DNA from 4 places in the Paenibacillus sp. EB106-04-04-XG159 genome. Region 4 is predicted to be linked to each of the others. Evidence: riboswitches for the same ligand, from Rfam matches in the RefSeq annotation. Region 4 holds a riboswitch; each other region holds the start of a gene.
The links. Region 4 has a riboswitch for cyclic di-AMP ahead of AC3WTP_RS21040 (resuscitation-promoting factor). Riboswitches for the same ligand answer to the same signal wherever they lie in the genome.
Positions count from the first base shown of each region.

Region 1 (6,010 bases), on a different contig from region 4:
AATTATGCTGCCGCTTGATGTGACGGAGCAAGGAACGGATCAAGCAGCAACAGCAGACTCTGACCATATTGACACTCATGGCACTGGTGAGGGTCAAGATCATTCTGACCATCCTGAAGAAGCCCATGAGGATGAGCAGAATCGCTTCGGAGCGGATGCGCTGCAACAATGGCTGAAGGTTAAGGTTGTGATTCCGAAGCGCGGCTTGAAGAAGCAGATGGTCACGATGGCGATAGATAATGCGCGAGTGACCCTTGAGGAGAAGTTCAAGCTCATCGAGCGTGATGAAGATCGAACCGCCCGTGCGGCGGAACGGCTTGGAGAAGCACTCGGAGTTGCCTCAGCGCGCCGGATCGAGGCGTTCGACAACTCGAACATCCAAGGCTCCGACCCTGTATCGGCTATGGTTGTATTTATCGATGGCAAGCCTGCGAAGAAGGAATACCGCAAATACAAGGTGCGGACTGTACAAGGACCGGATGATTATGAGACGATGCGTGAGGTCATTCGCAGACGGTATGAGCGCGTATTGAAGGAAGGTCTGGAGATGCCGGACATCATCGTGGTCGATGGCGGCAAGGGACAGATGGCGGTAGCCATAGACGTCCTGGAGAATGAATTGGGGTTAGCGATTCCCGTGTGCGGCCTTGTGAAGGATGTCAAGCATAAGACCGCTCAGCTTATGGCTGGCGACCCTCCGCAGGAAGTCAATCTGCCTCGTGACAGCCAGGAATTCTATCTGCTGCAGCGTATACAGGAGGAAGTGCATCGCTTCGCGATCACGTTCCATCGGGAACGGCGAGCGAAGTCTATGGTCGTGTCAGCATTGGATTCGATTCCGGGGATCGGCGAGAAGCGGCGCAAGATGCTGCTGAAGCATTTTGGGTCGCTCAAGAAGATTCGGGAGGCTTCTGTAGAAGACTTCCGTGAAGTAAGCATAGGTGAGCAGTTGGCGCAAACGATATTATCACATCTGAGAGAAGAGGATCAGTCAGCAGAAGCAGATCATGATGATATCGAAAGCGTCGATGGGGATATAGAATAAATAAGAGGCACTTGTTGGAATACTTATAAATAGTATTTCAGCAAGTGCCTCAATTGTTTATGGGATTGAATATGTAACCGTTTTGCGATTGCGGTGCATCGCGGCTAAGCAATACACAACTGTTACTGGAAGCAGCAGGTATATAATACCGAATGTAAAGCCCGCCAAGGAGCGCTCCAGGAATAGGGACATCACCATCAGCAGCGTATCGAGCATCAGATGAGCGCTGACGGCTGTCCAGAAGCCGTACCGAACCATTATCCATACGAAGGCGAAGCCGATAATCATCAGTTCTACTGGTCTTGAGTAGAACGGGTATATCGGATACATCACATGTCCCGCGGCCCAGACGAAGGTAGGGACGATGGCAGCAATCCATGTGTTCGGAATCCATCTTCTCAACAGCCCTACGCCGAATAAACGGTAGAATCCTTCTTCAGAGATCGCGGCTACCCATGCGAGCAAGGGGTACATGTACATATAAGTCAGATTCAATGGAGATGAGATCGAATCCGTTGAGCTCCAAGCACCGACACCGAGCTCCAGCAGGGTGAATATAATCGTCTGCATACCAAGCAGTATTCCTGCCCAGCATAGTCCGTTCCAGAAGGCATTCACCAATGCGGTTCCAAAGTTGGGATGTCTCCATGTAGGCAGCAAATTAGTATGGAGGCTCCGTCTCCACAGCGCGCGTCCCGTGACCAAGGCCAGATATAACATAATTCCGCCTTGTACGACAACAATTGCAGATTGCAGATATAGGGCGTTCTGTATATCGCCGGTTGTGACAGGTACTTTCTGTTCCAGCATGACATAGCTGGGCAGGGCATTCCATGAGTGGACGACGGATAATCCGCAGGATATGACAGCAAGCAATATGATCGTCCAGGAACCGAAATGTATCGTACGTCGATAGACTACAGCACATACGACAGCTGCAATCCCCATAATAAGTGACATTAGCTGATAGGCGTAGTTTTGAGTCTTCTCTGCTGATTCCTGCTGGTGTTTCATTTCAGAAGTATATGCAGGTGGAACATCCCATACAGGCCTAAGGCTGGTTATATAGTCTCCAGACCATGTGGCAACTAGCTCCAACGAGGCGTCGCCTACCTTGGCAGCAGGTACACGATATCTGATCTCATTCGGATTCGCGGCTGACATCGGCAATCGCTGTACTTGGGCATCTGTATACCCGAGCTCCCGAATTGCTTCATCCGTCCGAGCCGCCATGTCGGCCTCGCTAAGGTTAGATGAACTAGAAGGCATGTCAGTCGTTTGGGTCTGATAACCGACCAGCTTGCCGCTCGTCATATGCAGATCTACAATCGTGTATTCCAGATCATGCAGATTCCCTCTTCTCATCAAGACACGGTAGTAGTCGTATGGAGCCAGCTTGTCCCAAGGCTCATAGCTTTCCATCAATTGTTCTTTGCTCACATAACCGGATAAGAGTTGATTCGTATCGTATATAACAGCTGTTTCCAGCGGTTTAGAGGACTGTCTTCCTGAGGCGAATGCCTCATCCGCATACACCTTATATGCGAGGTTCAAAGCTTCTTGTTTCGTGATGGGCTTAGCGAGTGCTTCTTCACTGCCAGATGTAATGGGAGCTATGACTTGAAATGCCAAGAAGATCATGAACCCGATCACGGAGCAAACGACAACAAGTCTTGAGACGGTTCTCTGATGCAAAGACGCAGTAACGGATGCTTGTTCAAAGTGAGAAGACAAGGGAATCCCCCTCTATCGTGAAATGGTCTTATTATGATTGTATATCTGATCATAGCCGCTTATGTTTCATTTGAATAGAACAAGGTTATCGAAATTATAATGCAACGTCAAGAAAACAGGCGTCACACTGATGCATTGCATGAAAACAATCTAATGTAAACGCTCTTAATCCCTAATTCGGGTACATTTCAGATGAATTTGCCAGTTTATTGACTTTGTAAGTGCTCGTATAAACGTATATAATCATCTCGTTATGAATTGTATAGAGCCGAATTTCGCGCAAGCGAAAGCGGGGGAACCGATATTTGGGGTGAATTTCGCAATGTGCTGCAGACTTAGAGTATAAGCTGCAAGCGCTGCGAATAGGGCAACTTGACGTGCCCGAATCCGTCAGCTAACCTCGTAGGCGAGCACGTCAGGAAACCAGACAGCATTGGTATTCCGATGCTTTTTTTTATGAAATTTTTTAGAGGTGGGCACAGCAATTGAAAAAGATTGAGCTTTTACGACCATGGAGATTAACTCCGGCGCGCATACTGGCAGTGGGATTCGCTGCAATCATTTTGTTAGGCTCATTTCTTCTGATGCTCCCCATATCAAACGTTGACGGTCAACCGCTCCACTTTATCGATGCATTGTTCACAGCGACGTCTGCAACATGTGTTACAGGATTGGTTGTCGTTGATACGGGGTCGCACTTTACCATGTTCGGACAGATAGTCATCTTATGTCTTATCCAGATCGGCGGTCTGGGATTTATGACGATGGCGACGTTGTTCGCGCTCGTATTCAAGAAGAAGATATCATTGAAGGAACGATTGATCTTGCAGGAGGCGCTGAATCAGGGTTCGATGGAAGGTATCGTTCGTCTGATCCGCAAAGTACTGCTCTATTCTCTCATCATTGAAGGTTCAGCCGCTATTGTGTTTGCACTGCGTTGGGCGGTCGACATGCCTTTTGGACAGGCGCTGTACTTTGGTATATTTCACGGGATATCCTTTTTCAATAATGCGGGATTCGATATATTCGGGATGACAGCAAGCGGACCGTTCTCCAGCTTGACCAGCTATGTCGATGATCCGATCACTAATATCGTAGCGATGTTCCTGATTGTATCGGGAGGTATAGGATTTATCGTCATGTCCGATCTGGTTGATTATCGCAGGACGAAGCGTTTGTCGCTTCATACGAAGGTTGTTCTGTATACGACTGGTTTCTTAATCTTATTCGGGGCGCTTGTCATCTTCGTATTCGAATTTTCGAATCCGAACACGATGGGGGATATGAACTTCTTCGAGAAGATATTAGCTTCATTCTTTCAATCGGTTTCACCTCGTACAGCAGGGGTCAATACGGTTGATATTGCCGGATTGCGGCAGGCAACTCAATTCTTTATAGTCATTCTCATGTTTATCGGTGCTTCTCCAGGCTCGACGGGCGGCGGTATTAAGACGACGACATTCGCGATATTATTCGGCGGGGTCGTTGCGATGGTACGCGGCAAGGATGATATCGTGATGTTTAAGCATCGCTTGGCGAAAGACCGATTGAATAAAGCACTCACTTTAATATTGATAGCGCTAGGTCTGGTCATTACCGTGTCCATGATCCTGTCAACGACAGAGGATGCAGATTTTCTTGCGATCTTATTTGAAACAACTTCTGCATTCGGTACTGTAGGTCTGACTATGGGGATCACCAGCGATCTATCGAGCATCGGCAAGCTGTTGATTGCGATGACGATGTTTATCGGCCGATTAGGCCCGCTTACACTTGCATATGCGCTTGGACCGAAGACGGAACGTGAATTGTTCCGTCATCCAGAAGGAAAGATAACGATAGGTTAACAACAAAGGGGATAGTATCAAAGATGGATGTGCAGCAGTATGCCGTCATTGGAATGGGACGGTTCGGTTCCAGCTTGGCTGAAGAATTGATGAAGCTTGGTCACCAGGTATTGGGAATCGACAAGGATGAGGAAGTTATTGATGAAATGAACAATGTGGTAACACATGCAGTCGTTGCTGACGCGACAGATGAGGAAGTGCTTCGTTCGCTCGGCATTCGCAACTTTGACTGTGTCATTGTAGCAATAGGCAATGATATCCAGACGAGTATACTGGTTAGTATTCAGGTGAAGGAGCTGGGGGTCAAGAAAGTAGTTGCCAAGGCGCTGTCTGATCTGCATGGCAGAGTCCTGGAGCGGCTTGGAGTTGACCGAATTATATATCCGGAACGGGATATGGGCATTCGGGTTGCTCACCATCTCGTATCACCTAATCTCCTTGATTATATTGAGTTGTCTAAGGAATATACGATTGTGGAGCTCAACGTACCGAGATGCTTGAATGGAGTCACACTGCGTGAGCTGAACTCGCGCGTACGATACGGCTGCAGCATCGTAGCCTTGAATAAACCTAATGGCATTATAGTTGCTCCATCCGCAGATGATGTGTTGGCAGAGAATGATATCATGGTCATGATCGGTACTAATTTGCAAATTGAACAATTTGAAGAAAAGATTACAGATAATCGGAAATCTTAATTATACTACAGCCCCAAGCAAGCTCTTGAACAATAGTCAGGAGCATCGCTCGGGGCTTTTATTGTGTGACTGCGCTATATGCACGTTATTCATCCTGCGGCGTTTCTTTTATTTCCATAATCATATGTACAAGCTCTTCTTTCGTAATCTCCAATGCTTTCGCAGTCTGCAGAATGCGGGGCAGCTCAACCTCCGCGAATTGATCACGGCGCTTCTTCCTCACGATGGCTGCCGCTCCAGCGCCGACGAACATTCCAACCCCTCTTTTCTTGTACAGCACTCCTTCATCTACTAACAGATTGATGCCTTTAGCAGCTGTTGCCGGGTTAATCTGCAGCACTTTGGCGAACTGGGTAGTTGAAGAGACCTGCTGCTCTTCTTGCAGCTCTCCGTTTAGGATTTCATTTTCAATTAATTCGGCAATCTGCAGATATATAGACTTCGATTCATCTAACAGCACATAACTCACCTCACTTGCTGCAACAGTTGATTATTTCTAGAAGCGAAGATGCCTCTTGTTAAAAATTACGATTGTGTGTACATGTATTAAGCCCTAATCAAAATGGTTAATGAAAAATATAGCCATTATTCTGACCAATTGCTGTGGAGTGCAGCATCCATCAAGAACTGCTTGACTTCATTCGAGAAGGAGGCTTGTTCAGAATAAACTAGTGATGTAATGCGTT
Region 1 covers NZ_JBYTDY010000004.1:109,322-115,331, forward strand. The annotation lists gene uvrC (excinuclease ABC subunit UvrC) at 1-1,045, shown strand, start outside; gene AC3WTP_RS06490 (CPBP family intramembrane glutamic endopeptidase) at 1,103-2,779, opposite strand; cyclic di-AMP (ydaO/yuaA leader) riboswitch at 3,036-3,203, shown strand; gene AC3WTP_RS06495 (TrkH family potassium uptake protein) at 3,265-4,626, shown strand; gene AC3WTP_RS06500 (potassium channel family protein) at 4,650-5,324, shown strand; gene AC3WTP_RS06505 (GntR family transcriptional regulator) at 5,410-5,784, opposite strand; gene AC3WTP_RS06510 (LysR family transcriptional regulator) at 5,910-6,010, opposite strand, start outside.
Region 1: it holds a riboswitch for cyclic di-AMP, as region 4 does, so the genes downstream of both, AC3WTP_RS06495 (TrkH family potassium uptake protein) here and AC3WTP_RS21040 (resuscitation-promoting factor) in region 4, are expected to answer to the same signal.

Region 2 (6,010 bases), on a different contig from region 4:
GTATCCCGGACGGGGCTGTATTCCAGATCGAAACAGGAAGATGCTATCAGCGGCAAGGGGCGGTATGCCGAGAATTTATGACTGCGCACGCTCTGTCTAGCTGGCAGATGGAGGGCAAGGTCGATTCGCGTTCAGAACAAGAGCGGAATGCGTTGGGTGAAGGGTTGCCCATTATGGCCGCTCCAGTCATTCAAGCTTATCATCTGTGATGTTGATGGGAGTGTGTCGGTCGATGGTGCCTGAGAGGGCGGGAATATGCTGTATATCAGCGAATTGCGAATGGCATATGCCTGCCCTGCGGGGATAAACAATCCAGAACGACAGGAGGAATCAGCTCGTGTATAGCCTCAAGGGGAAAGTACTGGCTAGAAGAAGTACAGGAGCGGTAAAGAGAGCTGTATATCGCCGACTGAAGCGACGAATTCAGCGAAAGAATCATAGAGGAGTACGGGGGCTGCGCTCTAAATTAACTCGCAAGCCTAGTCCGACCTATAATAAAGCTTATAACCAAGCATATAGCGAAGGCTTCAATCAGGGATTTGCAAAGGGCTTTGAGGATGGCCATCAGATGGCCTATGCGGGTCAGGTGTGATGGATGAGAATCCCCCGCAGATTAAGGCATCGCAGGAGGTCTCCTCTGACCGCAGCTCGAGCGCGGCGCAGACGCAGAATAGGTCAATTTGAAGGCTATCAGGAAGGCTGTATTAGAGGCCGAGCAGCATCCATCGTACAGGTGATTCGCCTCGAGATTCCGTTCAGGCACATACACGTCATGTATGTATCGACTGGAAAGGGATATCCCTATTCACCGCTCGATGAAGGAATGATCGCGACCCTTCAGGGAATGGTTGCACAAGTGACTACGATAGGGTCGAAGGATGCAGTAGCTTCCACGGCGGCTCTTGTCAGACCGGACCTCGTCCTTGTGCTGGACGGGATGGAGCTTCCAGTGGAGCAATTGAACGAGCTGAGAGCGATCGGAATTCGCACAGCAATCTGGTTGACGGATGATCCTTACTATACAGATATTATGAAGAATGTGGTGCAGCATTATGATTTTATTTTCACCCTGGAAATGAACTGTGTCAGCTTCTATCAATCCATTGGCTGTGCGAATGTACATTACTTGCCGTTCGGTGTATATCCCGGACATTTTCAGCCTAGGACCACTTCGAGCGGCAGATTGCGTGAGGTATGCTTCATCGGCACTGCTTATTGGAATCGAGTGCGCTTCTTAGATCCGATCTTCCCGAGGCTTATGTCCTATGACACTCGAATCTCTGGAATTTGGTGGGATCGTGTAGCCAGGTACCGCCAACATAAGCAAAAGGTTGATCTTGGTCGTTGGCTTACCCCGCAAGAAACAGCTGAAATGTACAATGTAACGAAGATCGTGATTAACATGCATCGCTCGCATGATGATGATACCTTTAATAGCAATTCGGCACAGATTGTCGGCGTTTCACCTAATCCGCGCACGTTTGAAATCCTGGGCTGCGGAACACTGCAGTTGACAGATGTGCGCAGTGATCTATCGCGATTCTACACCCCAGGAGTAGAGATTGAGACCTATAACTCGCCGGAAGAAATGCTTCAGAAGATTGATTATTATTTAAAGCATGAGGAAGAACGCCGTGAGATTGCGCTGCGCGGCCTTGCACGCACACTGCGTGAGCATACTTATGCTCATCGGCTCAATCAGCTGTTCGGAACTATATATGGATCTTAGTTTAAGTTGAGAGCCGTCGCGCGGACCTTCCGAGCGGCGGTTTTGCATGTTGTGGAAAAAATAGGTGGTTGGAGCGCTAAACTATGACTTTATGTCGAAAAAACGATTACAACCAGTTCATTCTTAGATTATCTGCTTTATGCTTTATCGATCTGATAATCGCTAGATTAAACGAGCAAGACATAGCTGTGAATATGAAAATAGAAGATTGTGTGTGATTAGTCACATGAATCTAGCCTTAATAATTCAATAGCAGCTTTCGGTTTCGTTTACATAAAGGTTGCGGGAGGCGTAAGATACATTTCAGCAATTGATCACAGCCGTTGCGATTTCATCGCTGAATTCCGCGTAATGCGGAAACGGGGGAACCATTATCGCGAATAGTATAGCTTGCAGCCGCATGATGATTGAAGCTGCGAAGCGGATGTTATTCGCTGGGGTGAATCCGGTTAAGGACATATTCACGATAGGCATGTGAATTGTCGCTTCAACCAGTAGGGCGACTCTTCGATTCCGAACCCGACAGCTAACCTCGTAAGCGTCCGAGGAGAGGCGCGTTTAGGCTAAAGTACATGAAGCATCAGGTACATTAGATACAGCGCATGCAGATCAGCCTCTTACCCGAATGAATGATGCGTTTGCGGACATTTTAGGAGGTAGTGAGGATCATGTATGACAGAGATCGGACCATTGCGGTATTCGCTCCTAATGCAATGGGAGTAGACTTCGTTCGATCGATTAAGGGCGCCGGAATCCCGGTTGCCGCAGTTGTTAACAATGCCCAGTGCGTTACCCGGATGAAACAGCTTGGTGTGACAAATATTTGGCGCATCAACACATCCAAGTCACTGGCAGACTCTCAGCCCTTGGGGCGAGTAGGACGTATTTATTTATTTGAAACGAGCTTTGCGTTGACCTGTCGGTTGTTGAAGCACTGTCGACCTTGGACCACAGACAGTATCGTGGTCATTACGAAGCATCATAATCCAAGATCGATCTATCGGCTGCTCGGAGCGGATATGGTATTGTACACACAATCCGAACAGGTATCGTTTCTGCTGAATGATCTGATTAGTTAGCAGAGCTATAGGTTGATCCTAATTTCATAGAGCCAAGGCCAAGCTCATCGCTTAATCCCTGTTGCAGGGGAGCGGGGGAACCAATTAGGCATGTCAGAGTGAGTAATGCTCTGTCATGCAGGGGTGAATCTCGGCAGCCAGCCGAGTAGGGCGACTCATGCGCCCGAATCCGTCAGCTAACCTCGTAAGCGTCCATAGAGGCAGCCTTCTTTCGTCGTGCAGTATGTCCGGCTTTCTATAGCTGTGACTAGATAACCGCATGGGAAGAGGACCCCCTCTTTCCGTGCGGTTTTTTTGCGATTCGGCGCTGAAATTAGGTGGAACCTGGTTCATTCGATTCTAAAGGGGTGTGAAGACTGTGTTGGATGTCATTATGGTCGCGCTGCTAGGGCTGTTGTCCTCGATCGTGTATATCGTATATCGATGGAGCGCTTCTGAATTAGAAAGCTGATTAGCGAGGTGAACGTCATGATGATCGCACTGGGAGTGCTTGTAGCGGCACTGTTTGTCTATCTTGGCTACGCATTGGTTAAACCTGAGAAATTCTAGATTCCTATAGGGGTTATAAGCGAGAAAGGTGGAGCTGCACAATGACAGCTTTGGGCTGGTTATCTATTGGTATTACGATTGTGATCGTTATTTTGCTGGCGCGACCGGTAGGGCATTATTTGGCGAAGGTGTTCAATAGCGAAGGGGCTCCGCTGCCAGGCGACCGCATTCTTGGTCCAGTTGATCGCTTCTTGTTCAAGATATTCGGGATACGAGAAGTCAATCAGAGCTGGAAGGGATATGCGATGGCTCTCGTGCTTACGAATGTAGTAATGATCGGAATCACGTATACAATCTTTCGAGTGCAGGCTTACCTGCCGTTGAATCCAAGCGGTGTTCCGAACATGGAGCCCAGCTTGGCCTTTAATACAGCGATTAGCTTTATGACGAATACGAATCTGCAGCACTACAGCGGTGAAACGGGTTTATCTTACTTGTCGCAGATGGTTGCCATCGTATTCCTCATGTTTACTTCTCCGGCGACTGGCCTTGCGCTCGTATTTGCAATTATTCGCGGGCTGACCGGCAGACCGATGGGCAACTTCTTCGTTGATATGGTTCGATCGATTACTCGGGTGCTCATGCCGATCGCAATTGTAGCAACTGTGCTGTTCGCAGCATGGGGAGTGCCTCAGACCTTGTCGCCAAGCGAAACGGTAACGACACTGCAGGGAGAAGAGCAGACGATTGTGCGTGGTCCCGTAGCCTCATTTGTAGCGATTAAAGAGCTCGGCAACAACGGAGGCGGCTTCTATGGCCCGAACTCAACGCATCCGCTTGAGAACCCGAATGCATTAAGCAATACGCTGCAGATGATCTTGATGCTGCTCGTGACGACAGCTACGCCGTTTGCTTACGGCAAGATGGCTGGAAACGCCAAGGAAGGCAGGACGCTGTTCGTCGCGATGCTCATCATGTTTGTGGTGATGACCGGCTTATCCGTAACGGCTGAACAGGCTGGCAATCCCGTTATGCATCAGGCAGGCATTGAAGGGCCGAGCATGGAGGGCAAGGAGGTGCGCTTCGGCGTAGCGCAGTCCGCTCTATATTCTGTCGTTACAACAGCTTCCGAGACGGGGGCAGTTAATAATATGCATGATACGATGACCCCTCTAGGCGGATTGATCCCGCTTGCGAATATGATGCTGAACACCATATTCGGCGGTATGGGAGTAGGCTTCGTCAACGTTCTCATGTATGCGATGATCGCGGTGTTTCTATCCGGTCTCATGGTCGGCCGTACACCGGAATTTCTCGGGCGCAAGCTGGAGAGCCGCGAGATGAAGCTGATCGCCGTAACGTTAATTATTCATCCGCTGCTCATTCTGTTCCCAGCAGCAGTAGCATTGATGACCCAAGCGGATACCTTGAGCAATCCTGGATTCCACGGTTTAACGCAGGCATTGTACGAATTCACCTCTTCTGCTGCCAACAACGGCTCAGGCTTTGAAGGTTTAGGAGATGCGACAGCTTTCTGGAATATTGCGACTGGCAGTGTCATGTTCTTGGGACGCTTCCTCTCCATGGTGCTGCTGCTCGCGGTAGCAGGCTCGATGGCTAAGAAGCAGCCTGTTCCTGTGACGAGCGGGACTTTCCGTACGAATACGGCAACTTTCGGCATAATCTTTGTCGGCTGCACCCTTATTGTGGGCGCACTGACATTCTTCCCTGCGATTGTGCTGGGACCGGTCGCAGAACATCTGACACTGTGGAAATAAACGAGAGATGAACAGGGTAAGGCTCAAGGAGGAATAACAATGAAGGCATCAATGCCTATTAATAATCAGACTCCATATGAAACAGGGAGCGGACGAGGAATGAAGGCAGGTAAGAGCATGCTGCAAGGCGGCTTGTTGAAGCAGGCTGCTATCGAAGCGTGCAAGAAGTTTCATCCGAAGATCATGATTAAGAATCCGATGATGTTTATCGTCGAGCTGGGCTTCGTCATCACCCTGCTGCTGACGATTGCGCCGGACCTGTTCGGGACACCGACGGCGCGCTGGTATAACGGCGCAGTGAGCTTTATTCTGCTCATAACCGTATGGTTCGCTAACTTCGCTGAGGCGCTGGCGGAAGGCCGCGGCAAGGCTCAGGCGGATTCCTTGAAGCAGACGAAGAAGGAATTGTATGCGAATAAGATAACGGAAGGAGGAGCCCTCACGCGCGTTGCTTCCACGGCATTGCGCAGAGGAGATGTCATCATCGTTCGTGAAGGCGAGACGATCGCGGGCGACGGCGAGGTGATGGAAGGCTTGGCTTCTGTCGATGAATCGGCGATAACGGGTGAATCGGCGCCGGTGCTGAAGGAAGCGGGCGGCGACTTCTGCTCCGTCACAGCAGGCACGCGCGTCGTGAGCGACTGGATTCGCGTTCGAATCACCAGCGATCCCGGCGAATCCTTCTTAGATCGCATGATCGCGCTCGTTGAAGGCGCCAAACGTCAGAAGACCCCGAACGAGCTCGCGCTTCATACGGTGCTGGTCAGCTTGACCTTGATTTTCTTGATCGTCGTCGTAACGCTGCCCTTCTTCGGGCAATATCTGAACATCGAGATGAACGTTGCGGAATTGATCGCCTTGCTCGTCTGCCTGATCCCAACGACAATCGGCGGACTGCTGTCAGCGATCGGTATAGCGGGTATGGACCGCGTAAC
Region 2 covers NZ_JBYTDY010000004.1:194,283-200,292, forward strand. The annotation lists gene AC3WTP_RS06810 (glycosyltransferase family 2 protein) at 1-209, shown strand, start outside; gene AC3WTP_RS06815 (hypothetical protein) at 338-592, shown strand; gene AC3WTP_RS06820 (CgeB family protein) at 596-1,729, shown strand; cyclic di-AMP (ydaO/yuaA leader) riboswitch at 2,055-2,286, shown strand; gene AC3WTP_RS06825 (hypothetical protein) at 2,398-2,808, shown strand; cyclic di-AMP (ydaO/yuaA leader) riboswitch at 2,847-3,013, shown strand; gene kdpF (K(+)-transporting ATPase subunit F) at 3,280-3,357, shown strand; gene kdpA (potassium-transporting ATPase subunit KdpA) at 3,399-5,075, shown strand; gene kdpB (potassium-transporting ATPase subunit KdpB) at 5,175-6,010, shown strand, end outside.
Region 2: it holds a riboswitch for cyclic di-AMP, as region 4 does, so the genes downstream of both, kdpF (K(+)-transporting ATPase subunit F) here and AC3WTP_RS21040 (resuscitation-promoting factor) in region 4, are expected to answer to the same signal.

Region 3 (6,010 bases), on a different contig from region 4:
GGTCGACTGACAATTTCTCTTTATTGCCTTGCTCTGATTTCCTACGATATGCGTTGATATTTGCTTGTATTGAATGAAATTATGTTCGATAGCATCGTCTATTCGCTTCATGAATGTCAAAACAATGTCAAAATAATACATGTACAAAAGGGATTGTATAACTATGCATCTCGTTGTATAATGTGTTTAGTCCAAGAGACAGTATTCAATTCAAATAATTCATATAAAGTGGGGATCATCATGAAATCACTAAAATTGTTGACAGTATGTGCATGTGTAATGGCATTGCTGGTAGGTTGCGGTTCAAAAGGAAGTGAAGGCGCAAAGAGCGCGGATAAGTATGACAGCGTGATGGAGTCGAAGAAGCTAGTGCTTGCAACGAGCGCAGATTACCCTCCATTTGAATTTATTAAGATGGAAGATGGCAAGGAGAAAATCGTAGGCTACGATATTATGATCGCTGAGGAAATTGCGAAGGATCTCGGAGTAGAGCTCGTGATCGAGAATATGGGCTTTGATGCTTCCCTCGAAGCAATCCGGGTTGGTAAAGCTGATATCATGATGGCTGGTATGGATCGTAAGCCGGAGCGTGAAAAAGTAATGGCTTTCTCCGACACGTATTATCAAGCAGAAGCAGGTGTACTGGTTCGAGCTGAAGATGCAGATAAATACAAATCGCCAGAAGATATGAAAGGCTTGAAGCTCGGCATTCAGAAGGGCAGTACATTCGTGGATGTTGCGGCTCAAGTGCCAGATTCACAGCAAGAATTGCTAGTGAAGGTCAATGATCTGGTGCTTGCCTTGGAAACAGGTCGTGTAGATGCGGTTCTAGTCGACAAGCCCGTTGCAGAGGCATATGCAAAGAACAATAGCAAAGTTGTTGTCGCGCCAGTAGCTTTGAAAGCAGCTAGTGAAGGATATGTGGCAGGATTCACTAAGGATAGCGTCAAGCTGCAGGAAGCTGCTAACAAGACGATCAAACGCTTGAAAGACGAAGGCAAGTTGGACGAATTCTTTGCAAAAGCTAATGCACTTGCGGAGAGCGAATAATCGTTAACATATGATGCGTGAGAAAGTGCGGTGTATACCGCTCTTTTTCATTTAATGAGCGAATAGGGAAGATGTGGAAGGTGGCGAATGATAGATGAGTATGTTTGAAGCATTATCGGAATTTCATCTAAAGTATTTATCAGGAGTAAGCGTTACATTATTATTGTCATTAAGCGCGGTAGTGGTTGGGGTTGTGCTGGGACTTATTCTCGTGCTGATGCGATTATCGAAGATTAAGCCTCTGAGATGGTTTGCAGTCACCTATATCGAGGTATTCCGCGGAACTCCACTGCTCGTGCAGTTGTTTATCATCTATTTTGGCCTTACGGAAATGGGTCTTGATCTAAACAAGTTTACATCAGGTGTAATAGCAGTTGGTCTTAATAGTGCGGCGTACTTAGCTGAAATATTCCGTGCCGGCATTCAAGGCGTTGACAAGGGGCAGGTTGAAGCAGCGCGATCGCTTGGGATGAAGCAGTCTGCTACGATGCGTTATATTGTTCTGCCTCAGGCTATTCGGTCTGTACTTCCAGCGATCGGCAATGAGTTTGTAACGATGATCAAGGAGACTTCCATTGTGAGCTTTATCGGGATCGCGGACCTCATGTTCCAGACGGAGCAAATCCGTAGTATAACGTATACCGCAATGGGTCCATTGCTCGGCGCAGCGTTCTGCTACTTCGTTTTGACCTTTACTTTGTCCAAGGTTATCGGACGTTTTGAAAGGAAGTTGAATACGAATGATTAAAATACAACAGTTGCATAAATCTTTTGGTAAGCTGGATATACTCAAGGGGATCGACCTGGAGATTAAGAAAGGCGAAGTTGTCGTGATTATTGGCCCGAGCGGCTCTGGTAAGAGTACGCTGCTGCGCTGCATTAACTTGCTCGAGACTCCGACCAAAGGAGATATCGTGTTTGAGAGCGAGAAGATTAATAATAAGGGTCATGACATCAATAAGACACGGGAGAAGATGGGGATGGTGTTCCAATCCTTCAATCTGTTTCCTCATATGACAGTACTGGACAACATCATAATTGCTCCGATTAAAGTGAAAAATGTTTCAAAAGATAAAGCGCAGCAAATCGCGATGGATCTGCTCAATAAAGTAGGTTTGGCGGATAAAGCGAACGCATATCCAGCTCAATTGTCCGGCGGACAGAAGCAGCGGATCGCCATCGCTCGTGCTCTCGCTATGCAGCCTCATGTGATGCTATTTGACGAGCCAACGTCTGCACTTGACCCCGAGATGGTAGGAGAAGTCCTCGAAGTTATGAAATCACTCGCTGCCGATGGGATGACCATGGTCATCGTTACACACGAGATGGGCTTTGCCAAAGAAGTAGGCGATCGTATCATCTTTATGGATGGCGGTCAAATCGTAGAGGATGGAACACCTGAGCAGATATTTGGTAATGCTCAACATGATCGAACTAAGAATTTCTTGGGAAAAATATTGTAAACCTTATACTGTAAGTGTAATAAATTGAAAGAGCGCTGGCTGTTCCAGCGCTCTTTTTGCTTATTCCAACTTACCGTAATTATCCTTTTTTGATGTAGAAGCAGTCATCATTGTCATCGTTCTGTAATCTCTGAACCCGTTGTCCCCCAAGGATTTGAAGATGATGACATTATATAACATTTGATGGGTTACAAATCTGTGATAATATGTAAGCCAAGCCGAACGACAACGTACGGGGGACGCCTGATCGATGTTTCAGACCTTGTGTAACAGCTCTGATCATCTTGGGGTGAATCGTATTGCAGCTTTCCATCGGAGAGAAGCGATCGTAGGGTACTCCTTAACCCGAATCCGACAACTAACCCCGGAGGCAGATTCTAAGGAGGTAATAAGTAAATGAATAAGAAATTAACACTTAAGCTTACGGGCTTGATGCTCGGAGTAGTCATGATACTCCAGATTCTGCCTGTATATGCGGAAGGAAGTCAATCACCGACCAGCACTACATTTTATCAAACAGCAGAACAATATAATGTGAGCTTTGATGGCTTTCTAGCAGATCATCCTGTAATCGAGAAGAAGAAGTTGTATGCTGGTAATGAAGTTATGGTTCCAGATGTGATGCAGAATAGTCCGGTCGCTAACCTAACGGTAGATGAGCCGGGCAATAAGCCGGAAACTGCGACAAAACAAGCTAATGCAAAACAGAGTGCTGCACAACCAGCAGCAAATGCACCAGTCGCAGAAGCCGCTCCGAAGAGCCAAGTCTCTAACGTTAAACCTGCATCAACAACAGCTAAGAAATCTTCAGCTAATACGGTCACTGTTGCAGGTAGAGACATGACGTATACGGATAAGCTTGACATGCGTGCGACTGCTTATACGGCAGACCCGAGCGAGAATGGATGGGGCGCAGTTGATGCATTAGGTAATCCACTGAAATTAGGCACAGTTGCTGTTGACCCTGATGTCATACCGCTCGGAACTAAGCTGTTTGTGACAGGCTATCAATATAGTCATCTGCCTGGTGGAGGTTTCGTTGCGACAGCGACGGATACAGGCGGTGCGATTAAAGGGAACAAGATTGATATCTTCGTTCCAGTAAGCAAGAGCACAGGAAGTACCTTTGGCGTACAAGATGTTCAGGTCTATGTGTTGAAATAAGGAGAAACAATACGAGCTTGTCCGTTGATGTAACGGACAAGCTCGTATGTATTAATCAGTAATCTCTTTTTTCCTTATGATCATGAAGTAAGTCGGGTAGAGTAACAAACTGATAGTTCTGTTCGCGAAGCTGTCGGATAACCTTAGGCAGAGCTTGAACCGTATTTTGCAAATATCCCGGTCTTCCTCCTCCGCCTGCATGCTGCAGAACGATTGAGCCGGAGTTGACTTGACTCATAATATTCTGTTCAACGCGACTGGACGAAATGCCTCGCCAATCATTGGAGTCTACATCCCAATTGACGACAATATAACCATGGTCGCCAGCCCACTGAAGCTGCTCTTCGGTGATTTCACCAAAAGGGGGTCTGAAAAATCGAGGTTTATAGCCTGTAATATTAGAGATGATCGATTCCGTATTCTGGATCTGCTTGACGAATGTTGACATTGTCGTCTTCGTTAGCAGTGGATGGTCGTATGAATGATTTCCGATGATATGCCCTTCGGCTACCATGCGTTTAATCATTTCTGGATTAGCCTTAGCTCGATGACCTTCAATAAAGAAGGTGGCTTGTATGCCATGTTCCTTCAATATATCAAGGATCACAGGAGTTACCGTTCTGTCAGGTACATCATCAAAGGTAAGCGCAACTTTCTTCCCATTTCCGCTCGGTGCGCGGAACTTAAAGATCTCGGGATACTTTTTCCACAGCTGCGCGATGTTCAGATGACCAGCAGCGGAGCTTCCCATCTCTGAGTAAGTCTTATATCTCATACTTTGGGCAGTTGAAGTTGATTGCTTCTCATACATATATCCAGGCAGATGATTGCCTTTGGAATCAAATGTTGTATCTTCATTATCAGATGATTGCTGCGTGACGTTATGAGGGTCCGATTCTTGCCATTTCACAGCAGGCAATAGCTGATGTTCTTGTCCTTCGAAGTTCTGGAGATGCTCAGTTGTTACTGTCATCTTAGGGAACTGTCCAACAGCTTTTTCTCCTATGGAGCATCCATTCATCATCATCATGGCAATTGCAATAATACCAAACACGGTATTGCGCATGGACATGGCTCCTTTCCTCCCAGGAATACTTACTCAATAGTACATCCTTGTTATGTCCTTATACAGCAAGAAATATGCCCCATAACATAAAGGGAGAATCCTTCCATTTTCGAATCGCAAATATCCATTAAAATGTAAATCACAATTAAAATTCATCATTTTTTACTCAAATATTAAATTGTTTGAGGGGATTGTGATATTCGTCACGGTTTGAGCACGTTCGACATGACATCATGTAAATGTTAAAGCTGAAAAAGGAGAGGGAACGTGCATACTATAGTTTCGAACGAACGCATATCAGAAGGTATTTACCTCATGACAATTGAGGGTTGTTTTCAAGCTCGGATGGGGCAATTCTTCATGCTTCGCGCTTGGGGCAACTCACCGATACTTTCGCGTCCAATTAGTATTTTCAATATTGAGCAGGACTGCATCCAATTCTTGTATAAGGTCGCTGGAGAGGGTACGCGCTTATTCGCCAACCTAAGAGCAGGTGATCAGATTCAACTTGAAGGCCCACTAGGAAACGGATTTCCAGATGTTAAAGGTAAAACAGCGCTTATCGGCGGAGGTATTGGAGTTGCTCCGTTGTTTTATACCTCTAAGCATTTGGACAAACCTGATATTTATTTAGGGTTTAGAGGTCAATCTTATCTAACTGAAATGTACGAGCCTTACGCGAATGAGCTTCATGTTTGTGTTAACGGAAACCTTCTAGAAGATTTGGATTTATCACAGTATGATAACGTTCTCGTTTGCGGTCCCGGTGGTATGATGAGGGCGGTTTCTCTTATGGGTGCCGATCTGGATACCAACATTTACGTATCGTTTGAAAAGCGGATGGCGTGTGGAATTGGCGCTTGCTACGTATGTTCGATAACGAATAAAGACAGCAATCGTAAAGTTTGCGCGGATGGACCTGTATTTTCATCGAAGGAGGTTGATTGGAATGCGGAGCTTAGCTTGTGAGGTAGCCGGCATCAAGTTTAACAACCCGATCGTAATGGCATCAGGGACGTTCGGTTTCGGTAGAGAGTACGCAAAGCTTTATGACATTAATAAATTGGGGGGCATCTCCTGTAAAGGGTTAACCTTGCATCCTAGAGCAGGAAACACAGGTACTCGAGTGTTCGAAACCTCTGGCGGCATTATGAACAGCGTTGGTCTTGAGAACCCGGGTGTCGAAGCATTCCTGCAGGAAGAGATGCCGTTCTGGGAAAATATCGAGCCTGTAAAGATTGCGAATCTCGGCGGCAGCAACATCGAA
Region 3 covers NZ_JBYTDY010000007.1:94,456-100,465, forward strand. The annotation lists gene AC3WTP_RS10605 (transporter substrate-binding domain-containing protein) at 241-1,050, shown strand; gene AC3WTP_RS10610 (amino acid ABC transporter permease) at 1,145-1,798, shown strand; gene AC3WTP_RS10615 (amino acid ABC transporter ATP-binding protein) at 1,791-2,513, shown strand; cyclic di-AMP (ydaO/yuaA leader) riboswitch at 2,715-2,901, shown strand; gene AC3WTP_RS10620 (3D domain-containing protein) at 2,910-3,677, shown strand; gene AC3WTP_RS10625 (polysaccharide deacetylase family protein) at 3,733-4,749, opposite strand; gene AC3WTP_RS10630 (dihydroorotate dehydrogenase electron transfer subunit) at 5,011-5,712, shown strand; gene AC3WTP_RS10635 (dihydroorotate dehydrogenase) at 5,693-6,010, shown strand, end outside.
Region 3: it holds a riboswitch for cyclic di-AMP, as region 4 does, so the genes downstream of both, AC3WTP_RS10620 (3D domain-containing protein) here and AC3WTP_RS21040 (resuscitation-promoting factor) in region 4, are expected to answer to the same signal.

Region 4 (6,010 bases):
CGGACGATACCTGTGGACTTCATCATAGTTAATCCCACTCCTCTGATTTGCGTTATGTCATGTTTCGACATTATTCTATGTTTTATTGTCTATTATGGTACCAACCATTCCCAAAATAGTCAACCTAAAATGTAGATTGAGAGGGTGCTAATTAATGGGTGATTTCATATAAAATGCATGTTATTCGCCCTGATTCCTCCATAATATAGTAAAATAAGGTATTATATCTATTTTTATTAAGTATATAATTACATATTAATATATTTTAATACACTGATTTCATATATATGGAAAATGAGAATTATGTCGAAAAGTCAAGGAAAAGTAGAAGTTTTTAACTATTATGGATTTGAGGAGGGGTGGATTATGCTGCGCGAAGAAAAGGTGTTTAAAGATCCTGTTCATAATTATGTCCATGTTCAAGATCGAACCATATGGGAGCTTATCAATACGAAAGAATTTCAGCGGCTGCGTCGTATTCGACAGTTAGGCACTTCTTATCTTACGTTTCATGGTGCTGAACACAGTCGGTTCTCGCATTCGCTCGGGGTGTATGAGTTAACTAGGCGTATCATATCTCAGTTTGAGCGGAATCAGTATGAGGATTGGCCAGTTGAAGAAGGGCTCGTCACGATGTGCGCCGCGCTGCTTCATGATGTTGGACATGGACCGTTCTCTCATTCGATTGAAGAAGCGTTTGGGGTACATCATGAGGATTGGACATGCCGCATTATTAGTGGAGATTCTGAGATCAATCGGGTGCTGGCGCGTAAAGATCCCTCACTCCCTGAACGAGTTGCTTCTATTATCCAAAAGACTTATGACAAGCCTATTGTCGTGAATCTAGTATCGGGCCCACTGGATGCCGATCGCATGGATTATTTGCTGCGGGATGCTTATTTTACAGGTGTCAATTATGGCAACTTTGACTTGGATCGTATTCTGCGCATGTTAAGGCCTTATAAGGATCGTATCGTGGTGAAGGAGAGCGGAATGCATGCTGTAGAGCATTACTTAATGTCACGATATCAGATGTACTGGCAGGTGTATTTCCACCCAGTTACACGCAGCTCTGAGCTGTTATTGCGACTCATCTTCAGACGAGCGACCGAACTGTATCACGATGGATATGAGTTTCGTTATTTCTTGCCTCCGCTAGATGCTTTATTTGAGGGAAGAATAACAGCGTCACAATATGTTCAATTAGATGAAGCATTTGTTCAAGCAATGTTCTCACAATGGATGCAGGAGAAGGATGAGCGGCTTGCAGACTTGTGCCAACGATTTATGGAACGTAAATTGTATAAATATGTAGAGGTAGATGGATTAGATCAGTCATTTTGCGAAGAGCTGGAACAGGAATGGCGCAGAATCGGCTTAGATCCTGCTTATGATCTATGGTTTGACTCCCCCACGGATAAGCCGTACGATGTGTATCGGTCAGGGGAGGAGCCGACCCTGCAGCACATTATGCTGCTGGATCGTAATCAGCAATTGGTGGAGCTGTCTAAGCGTTCCGATATTATCCGTTCTATTAGCGGAATCCACCGCGGCAAATATGTTATATACTTCCCAATGGATAAGATCAGATCATTAGCCAATGAGCTGTCGCCATCAATTCGAAGTCTGTTAATGAGGGAAATGGAAGGGGCAAGTGAGCATGATATTTGACACACACACGCATTTGGATAATAAAGCATTTGATGAAGATCGCGAACTGGTCATTGCTCGCGCAGTGGAACAAGGCGTAACTCGCATGGTAAACGTGGGCTTTAATCGAGAAACGATTCCTACGACAATGGAACTTGCTGAGAAGTACCCATTTATATATGCGGCAGTTGGCTGGCATCCGACGGATGCTATTACAATGGAGAAGTCCGATATCGATTGGATAGCAAAGCTGACTGAACATGAGAAGGTTGTTGCCATCGGTGAGATTGGACTTGATTACTATTGGGACACTTCCCCTAAGGATGTTCAGCAGCGAGTATTCCGCCAGCAGATTGGTCTGGCCCGTGAGCTGAAGATGCCAATCATCATTCACAACCGGGATGCTCATGAAGATGTGATACGCATTCTCCGTGAAGAGAAAGCGAAGGATGTGGGCGGCATCATGCACTCATTCTCTGGCAGTTGGGAAACAGCGAAGATGTGTATGGATATGGGGTTTTATATTTCATTTGGAGGCCCGATCACATTCAAGAATGCCAAGCAGCCTAAGGAAGTTTTGAAGCAAGTACCGATGGACCGCTTATTGGTTGAAACGGACAGTCCCTATCTGACACCTCATCCATATCGTGGAAAGCGAAATGAATCTGCTTATGTACGTCTTGTAGCAGAGGAAGCAGCTGGAATAAAAGAGTTAGATTTTGAAGAATTTTGCAAAAAAACGACCGACAACGCCCTTACATGTTTTGACATGCGTTGAAAAACGAAGAAAAACAGGTGATATAAAGTTCTACGCCAAAATTTAAATGGATTTCTTTATCAAAACGGCCGAATGTAACTTTATTTTAACCCTTTTTACCGAAAAACGAAATTGATTCGATCTTTACAACTTTGTAATAAACACGATATGATGACTCACAGAAGTTCGATTGAACTTGAATATTGTTCCAACCAACCAGTAACGCTGAGTCTCTGAAACAAGAGAGCGGGGGAACCACATGCCATCGGTCAGTGCCACACCGATGCGGAGTGTATCCTAGGGGTGAGTTCCGAGCGACCGAGCCATGAGCCGGTTCGAACGGATAGGGCGACTCTCAGCGCCCGAACCCGACAGCTAACCTCGCAAGCGTATGGAGAGAGGTCCTCGTCTTGAGTCCTAAATGGGTTGTCTGTTTGGGTCATCTAAGAAGCCATAAGAGAGAATCCTCTTAAGTTAGGCTTCTTTTCGTTTTTATCAGCTCCGAGACTGTGAGTAATAGAAACTCGCATAATCGTGCTAACCTATTCATAGGTTAGAAGAAGCAAAGGTGAGGAAGGAACCGTTACTGGGGTTGGTATGAAGAACAAGCCGGCACAAGCTTGTTCAACATCATATCACCAATAGTCGCGTCAGAAGCAATCATGCAGCATTCTTGACGGCGGGACTATGAAGGAGGACCGAGAAATGGGAAACATCGTGAACAACGAACCCCATGATCCCCGATCATCCAGCAAGTCACTCGCAATGCAGTGGAAGCATGAAAATGTGCGAATTATTTCAGTAATTGCTGTAGTTGCTATCGCTATAACAGTAGTCAGTGTCCTGGTCGGTTTCAGCTACTCGAAGAATACGGTATCAGTATTCGTCGACGGGCAGTTGATGAAGCTTGAAACGAGACAGGATACGGTACGCGAGGTTTTGGATGAGCACGCGATTACCGTAGGAACACATGATGAAGTATCAGTGGAGCTTACAGCAGAAGTAGAAGACGGAACTAAAATCATCATAGATCGCGCGGAACCTGTTCATTTAACGGTAGACGGACAAACGAAAACATTGTACACGACAGAGTACGATGTGAAGCATGTCTTGGATGAGGCTAATGTCTCGTTGACCGAGATGGACAAAGTGTATCCAAGCGTAGACACAGCTATAAAGTCTGATATGGGCATCAAAGTGGTCCGTGTGACCAAGGATATTGTACAGCGCCCAGTTGAAGTTCCGTTTCAAGTTGTAAAGCAAGCTGATCCGAATCTGAAAAAAGGTTCAACCAAGACGGTTAAGAAGGGTCAAAATGGTCTAGTCGTACAGCAGATCGAGCAGGTTTATGAAGATGGCAAGCTTGTTCTTTCGCAGATGGTTGGCAAGACAGTTCAAGCCAAGCAAGTTGACCAGGTTGTTGCTTACGGTACGAAGAAGGAGCCGGAAGTTGCGGTATTGTCAGCCAAGAGCCATGATACCGAGCAGAAGGTAAAGGACGATATGGGCTTTGACTACAAAAAGAAACTTACTAATGTGCAGTTGACTGCTTATACAGAAGAGAAGGGCTCCCCAGGGGCGAAGACAGCATCCGGAACCAAGGTTACTGAAGGTCGAACGATTGCTGTAGACCCCGATGTGATACCTCTTGGCTGGTGGGTATATATCGAAGGTTATGGCTTCTACCGTGCGGAAGACACGGGCGGTGCCGTCAAAGGAAAAATCGTCGATATCTATTATGACAGTTCCAAGGAAGTAAAACGTTTTGGGCGCAAAAAAGGAAACACGGTTTATGTTATCGGTCCTGTTAAACCAGAGGCCAACTAAGCCGTCGGTTCGGACATACTCGAGGTAGATTGCGGCTGTGTACTTATGATATAGTAATTCATAACTGTTTATGTCATGCTAAGAAGAGGGGATCCCCCTCTTCTTTTGTGTTTTTTCATACAGCTCGGTCAGGGCATAGAAAGGGTGGTCAGCAGTGATCCGAGAAGTAATCGTGGTAGAAGGTCGAGATGACACGGTTGCCATCAAGCGAGCAGTAGAAGCCGATACGATCGAGACCGGCGGATCTGCTTTGAACGAAATGACGTTTAAGCGCATTGCTATTGCGCAGGAACGGCGAGGGGTTATTATCTTTACGGATCCCGACTTCCCAGGCGAACGGATTCGCAAGGCGATTGCAGGGCGCGTTCCGGGCTGCAAGCATGCGTTTATAACGAAGCGGGAAGCGTTGGCGAAGGGTGACATCGGAGTGGAGAATGCGTCCCCTGAGGCAATCAGACAGGCTTTGGCGAATGTACGTACAGAGATGCCCTCACCGGAAGGTGCAGTGCTCACCTGGAGCGATCTCATTGCAGCGGGTTTAACAGCGCTTGAGGGCTCATCAGAACGCAGAATGAAGCTAGGTGAGTTATTAGGGATCGGATACTGCAATGCGAAGCAATTCTTGAAGCGATGCACAGCCTTTCAGATTACTCGTGAGGAATTTGAGCATGCATTGCAAGAATTGAGTGAGCTCGATCGTAATGAACGACAATAACACATAAGCATTACGCATGTGACTGGTATGAGATATAGATGTTAGAGGAAGGCAGGACTAATCATGACAAAAGGCGCAATGGATATTGCCACGCCGTCGCGGACGAAGGAAATTATACGCAAGCACGGTTTCTCCTTTAAGAAGAGCTTGGGTCAGAACTTTCTGATCGATATGAACATCATGCGGCGGATCGTGCAAGCAGCCGAGCTGGACGAACATACTGGGGCTCTGGAGATAGGACCGGGGATAGGTGCCTTAACAGAACAGTTAGCTCGTCTAGCGGGCTCCGTAGCCGCTGTAGAAATCGATCAGAGGCTTATTCCTATACTTGATGACGTACTGGAGCCCTATACAAATGTAAACGTGGTGCACGGCGATGTACTGAAGGTGGACCTCAAACAACTGTTTGCGGACTGCTTCCATTCGATTGAGAAGGTCAGCGTAGTAGCGAACCTCCCCTATTACGTTACGACTCCAATTATGATGAAGCTGTTGGAAGAACGATTGCCCCTGAAAAATATCGTGGTTATGATTCAGAAGGAAGTTGCCGAACGCATGGCAGCCAAGCCTGGCGGCAAGGAATTCGGAAGCTTGAGCATCGCGGTTCAATATTACAGCGAACCGGAGATTGTATGTACGGTTCCTGGAACGGTATTTATTCCACAGCCAAATGTGGATTCAGCGGTTATACGTCTTAAAGTACGTGAGAAGCCTCCTGTTGAGGTAATGGATGAACAGCGATTCTTTGAAGTGGTACAGGCTGGTTTTGCACAACGCCGCAAGACGCTGTGGAATAATCTGAAGGCGCGCTATGGTAATGACATCGGTGTTGAAGCGCTGCAGGCGGCTCTAGATCGTGTTGGGATCAATCCATCACGACGCGGGGAGACGCTGTCCCTGCAGGAGTATGCGAGCCTGAGTGACGCCATACATCAAGCATATGCCACGAAAGCTAATGACTAATCATGATAATTAGACACCAATCCCACCTCAAGCCCATACGATAGTCAAGAGGTGATAACGCCTATGAGAGTGGGAGAGTTGGTTGTCCGAAAGTCGTA
Region 4 covers NZ_JBYTDY010000023.1:51,143-57,152, reverse strand. The annotation lists gene AC3WTP_RS21055 (AbrB/MazE/SpoVT family DNA-binding domain-containing protein) at 1-26, opposite strand, end outside; gene AC3WTP_RS21050 (HD domain-containing protein) at 367-1,671, shown strand; gene AC3WTP_RS21045 (TatD family hydrolase) at 1,661-2,428, shown strand; cyclic di-AMP (ydaO/yuaA leader) riboswitch at 2,621-2,813, shown strand; gene AC3WTP_RS21040 (resuscitation-promoting factor) at 3,113-4,234, shown strand; gene rnmV (ribonuclease M5) at 4,389-4,949, shown strand; gene rsmA (16S rRNA (adenine(1518)-N(6)/adenine(1519)-N(6))-dimethyltransferase RsmA) at 5,013-5,912, shown strand; gene yabG (sporulation peptidase YabG) at 5,976-6,010, shown strand, end outside.